DNA from 2 places in the Pseudarthrobacter sp. BRE9 genome. Region 1 is predicted to be linked to the other one. Evidence: riboswitches for the same ligand, from Rfam matches in the RefSeq annotation. Region 1 holds a riboswitch; the other holds the start of a gene.
The links. A riboswitch is a leader RNA that binds a small molecule or an ion and turns the genes downstream of it on or off. The one in region 1 is predicted to bind glycine.
Positions count from the first base shown of each region.

Region 2: it holds a riboswitch for glycine, as region 1 does, so the genes downstream of both, gcvP (aminomethyl-transferring glycine dehydrogenase) here and gcvP (aminomethyl-transferring glycine dehydrogenase) in region 1, are expected to answer to the same signal.

Region 1 covers NZ_JAUZUY010000013.1:103,305-105,502, forward strand. Annotated here, with positions in the region: gene gcvP (aminomethyl-transferring glycine dehydrogenase) at 1-1,151, opposite strand, end outside; glycine riboswitch at 1,311-1,410, opposite strand; glycine riboswitch at 1,701-1,798, shown strand; gene cycA (D-serine/D-alanine/glycine transporter) at 1,945-2,198, shown strand, end outside.
Region 2 covers NZ_JAUZUY010000009.1:180,404-182,601, forward strand. Annotated here, with positions in the region: gene gcvP (aminomethyl-transferring glycine dehydrogenase) at 1-1,132, opposite strand, end outside; glycine riboswitch at 1,319-1,415, opposite strand; gene Q9R31_RS16335 (TetR/AcrR family transcriptional regulator) at 1,510-2,046, opposite strand; gene Q9R31_RS16340 (MFS transporter) at 2,131-2,198, shown strand, end outside.

The DNA.
Region 1 (2,198 bases):
TCGCTGATGAGTTCGCGGCCCATAGCCGTAAGGGCGGTGGCCAGGACCCTGGCCTTGTGGTGGACGGTTTCGGCGATCGCCTTCAGCCCGTCCGGACCGTGGTACACGGCGTAGAAGGACGAGACGATGGCCAGCAGGGCCTGCGCGGTGCAGATGTTCGAGGTGGCCTTCTCGCGGCGGATGTGCTGCTCACGGGTCTGCAGAGCCAGACGGTAGGCGGGAACGCCGGCGTTGTCCTTGGACACGCCCACAATCCTGCCCGGCAGGGTCCGTTCCATGCCCTTGCGGACAGCCATATAGGCGGCGTGCGGCCCCCCAAAGAACAACGGCACGCCAAAACGCTGGGTGGAGCCGACGGCGATGTCGGCACCCTGCTCACCCGGCGGGGTGATGAGGGTGAGGGCAAGCAGGTCGGCCGCCACCGTGACGAGGGCGCCGCGGTCCTTGGCATCGGCGATCACTGCGGACTGGTCCCACACCTGGCCGGAGACGCCCGGCTGTTGCAGCACGACACCGTTGATGGCGCCGTCGGGCAGTCCTTTGGACAGGTCGGCGACCTCCACCTCGAAGCCGAGCGCCTCCGCGCGGCCCAGCACGATGGCGATGGTCTGCGGAAGCAGGTCTGCGTCGAGGACCGTCTTGCCGTCCTTGGCGGTCTTGTCCTTGTTGGCCCTGCGCATCAGCAGCACGGCCTCAGCCACTGCCGTTGCCTCGTCGAGCAACGACGCGTTGGCCACGGGAAGGGCCGTCAGGTCCTGGACCATGGTCTGGAAGTTCAGCAGCGCCTCGAGCCGGCCTTGGGAGATCTCGGGCTGGTAGGGGGTGTAGGCGGTGTACCAGGCCGGCGACTCAAGGATGTTTCGGCGGATCACCGGCGGCGTCACGGTGTCGTAGTAGCCCTGGCCGATCATCTGGACTGCGGTCTTGTTCCTGCCGGCGATCCGGCGCAGCTCAGCCAGGACCTCCACTTCGCTCAGGGCGCCGGTCAGCCTGAGCGCAGTTTCCTGACGGATGGACGCGGGCACGGCCACGTCAACGAGGCCATCTACGCTGTCGTAGCCCACGGCCTTGAGCATGGTGTCGATGTCGGCCTGGCGGCGCGCGCCGATATGGCGGTCAACAAACGATGTTGGATGCGATTGAATCGTCATGAGGAACTCCAGTTCTGGCCGGCCAAAGGTGGCACGGCGTGGGATGGGTTCCTCCCCGCTCTGTATTGGACCTGAGAGATTCCGCGTTGCCTGCTCGTGGCAGGGGCCGCTTGCACCGTCGGTGAACCAGGCAGAAGCCCGGTTACTTTCCAGAGTCGCCTCGCCGTGACGGTACGTGGGCCTGAGAGATTCCTGGGGAGGATTTGCTCCTACGGCGCCTGCCCGGTGTTTCGCGGGAGGACTCTCCCGTCACAGCTCGAAAGGCTTATTAAAATATGGGTGATTCGGCTCACAAGGTATCGGGATTAGCTGCCGGTGGCAAATCGGGCAGCGGACGTCAGGGCCCGGAACCGGCACGTGACACCTCGCTGTCCCGCTTGTGTCGGGACAAGTTTGACTTTCGATCGTGACGCACACCACACTGAACCCCGGGATTGGCGTCGCCGGTTGCCGGCTCAACGTATCCGGAGCGGCCGACCAGTCGGCGCCCATCCCGACGCATGACCCGCTGCGGCCCAAGAAGCTGCGGCTTCCAACTGAACACGCCTTCGACCTGCGGCGGGAGAGCCCTGCCGGTACATTCAGCAGGCGCCGTAGGAGCAAATCCTCCCCAGGAAACTCTCAGGCCCACGTACCGCCGCGGACAGGCAACTCTGGAAAGCAGCCAGGCATGTCCCTGGCTCACCGACGGTGCAAGCGGCCCTGGCTGCGGAAACTCTCAGGTTCACTACAGAGCGGGGAGGAACCAAATCTTTGCGGTACCCAAAGTGCCGCTTTATCGATGGAGTTCCTCATGGCGATTCATCCCCCCACGTCCAACGGCGAACCCGCCCGCAACCATGGCGCCACCCCTGCGGCCCGCAGCGAACCTCCCCACCTGGAGCGGCAGCTGACCAACCGGCACATCCAGCTCATCGCCATCGGCGGAGCGATCGGTACCGGCCTCTTCATGGGCTCCGGGAAGACCATCTCCGCGGCCGGCCCCTCCGTGATCTTCGTGTACATGATCATCGGTTTCATGCTCTTCTTCGTCATGCGGGCCATGGG
Region 2 (2,198 bases), on a different contig from region 1:
CGGCGGCGGCAAGGGAGGCCGCCAGGGTACGGGCGTGGCCATGGGCCGTTTCGGCGATCGCCTTCAGCCCGTCCGGGCCGTGGTACACCGCGTACATGGAGGCAACGATGGCCAGCAGGGCCTGGGCGGTGCAGATGTTGGAGGTGGCCTTCTCGCGGCGGATGTGCTGCTCGCGGGTCTGCAGCGCCAGACGGTAGGCGGGAACGCCGGCGTCGTCTTTCGACACGCCCACCAGGCGGCCGGGAAGCGAACGCTCCAGGCCCTTGCGCACAGCCATGTAGGCGGCGTGCGGGCCGCCGAAGAACAGCGGAACACCGAACCGCTGGGCGGAGCCGACGGCGATGTCCGCACCTTGCTCACCCGGCGGAGTGATGAGGGTCAGGGCCAGCAGGTCCGCGGCCACCGTGACCAGGGCACCGCGCTCCTTCGCCGCGGCGATCACGGCGGACTGGTCCCAGACCCGCCCGGAAACGCCGGGCTGCTGCAGCACGACACCGTTGATATCGCCCTCCGGAAGGCCCTTGGACAGGTCGGCGACCTCCACCTCGAAGCCGAGCGCCTCCGCGCGACCCTTGACAATGGCGATGGTCTGCGGGAGCACGTCGATGTCCAGCACGGTCTTGCCGTCGGCCGCCGGCTTGGTCTTGTTGGCGCGGCGCATCAGCAACACGGCCTCAGCCACGGCGGTTGCTTCATCGAGCAGCGACGCGTTGGCAATGGGCAGCCCCACGAGGTCCTGCACCATGGTCTGGAAGTTCAGCAGCGCCTCGAGCCGGCCCTGCGAAATTTCCGGCTGGTAAGGGGTGTAGGCGGTGTACCAGGCCGGCGACTCAAGGATGTTTCGTCGGATCACCGGCGGAGTCACGGTGTCGGAGTAGCCCTGGCCGATGAGCTGCACTGCCGTCTTGTTCTTCGCGGCAAGCTTCCGCAGTTCGGTGAGGACTTCAACCTCACTGAGGGCGTCCTGCAGGCGAAGGGCGGTTTCCTGGCGGATGACCTTGGGAACCGCGGTGTCAACCAGGGAATCGACCGAGTCGTAGCCTACGGCTTTGAGCATGACGTCGACGTCGGCCTGGCGGCGGGCGCCGATATGGCGGTCGACGAAGGTGGTGGAGGCTGGGGTAACCGACACGAAGGAACTCCATTTACTCAGGCGGCGCAGGGTACGCCACAGCTATTAGGGTTCCTCCCCGCTCTGTATTGGACCTGAGAGTTTCCGCGTTGCCTGCCTGGGCAGGACCCGCTTGCACCGTCGGTGAACACAACAGTCCTTACCGCCCCAAAGGAAGGTGGACTGCCTGCTGCTTTCCAGAGGCGCCTCGCCGCGGCGGTACAGGGGCCTGCGAGATTCCTGGGGAGGATTTGCTCCTACGGCGCCTGCCTGTACTTCGGCAGAACTCTCCCGCCGCAGATCAAAGGCTATTCATTTGTTGGATCGTGAAGGCCGGTGACAGCCCTGACAACTTTCTATTGTCCTACGCGGCAACCCCTCCCGGCAAATAGCCGGGGCTACCTCCGGAGCCGTTCCAAGGCCGCCAGGAGTTCCTCCACATCAGCGGCCGCTCCCCCTGCCGGTGCGGGGGCAACGGACAACATGGCATTGAAGTACAGCCCGTCCCCCATGTAGAGGACCGCCTTGGCCAGCCCGGGTCCAACATCGGCAGCAATCTCATCCAGCCAGCGCTGCTGGATGGCAGCAAACCGTCGCCGTGTCTCTTCATGGGCCACCTCCGCAAGCCTTGTGGCGGCCACGATGGCACGGTCCAGCGGCGTATCCGCCCACACGGAGGAACGGATGAAGTACGCTGCAGCGCCTTCAGCCGCCGCGGCCATCGCGTCAGCGTCTTCACGGGCCAGGCCCTCCAACCGGTCAAGCAGCACGGCTATGAGCGCTTCCTTGTTGGGAAAGTGGTACAGGAGGCCGCCTTTGGACACCCCGGCCTTGCGGGCCACGGCGTCGAGGGTGGCGGCCCGCTCCCCGACTTCGATCAGCAGGGACTCGAAGGCGTCTAGGACCGCATCACGGGCAACAGGCTTTCGGGGCATGCCTTCCATCATGCCCTCCATAAGGCTGAAAAACGGAAACACGAAGGTTTTCAAACTATACCGTCTGGACGGTATAGTTATCGCATGGCAATTTCCTTCAAAAGTTCCGCGCCCGCGCCGGCGGACAGCACCACCACACGCTCACAGTGGCG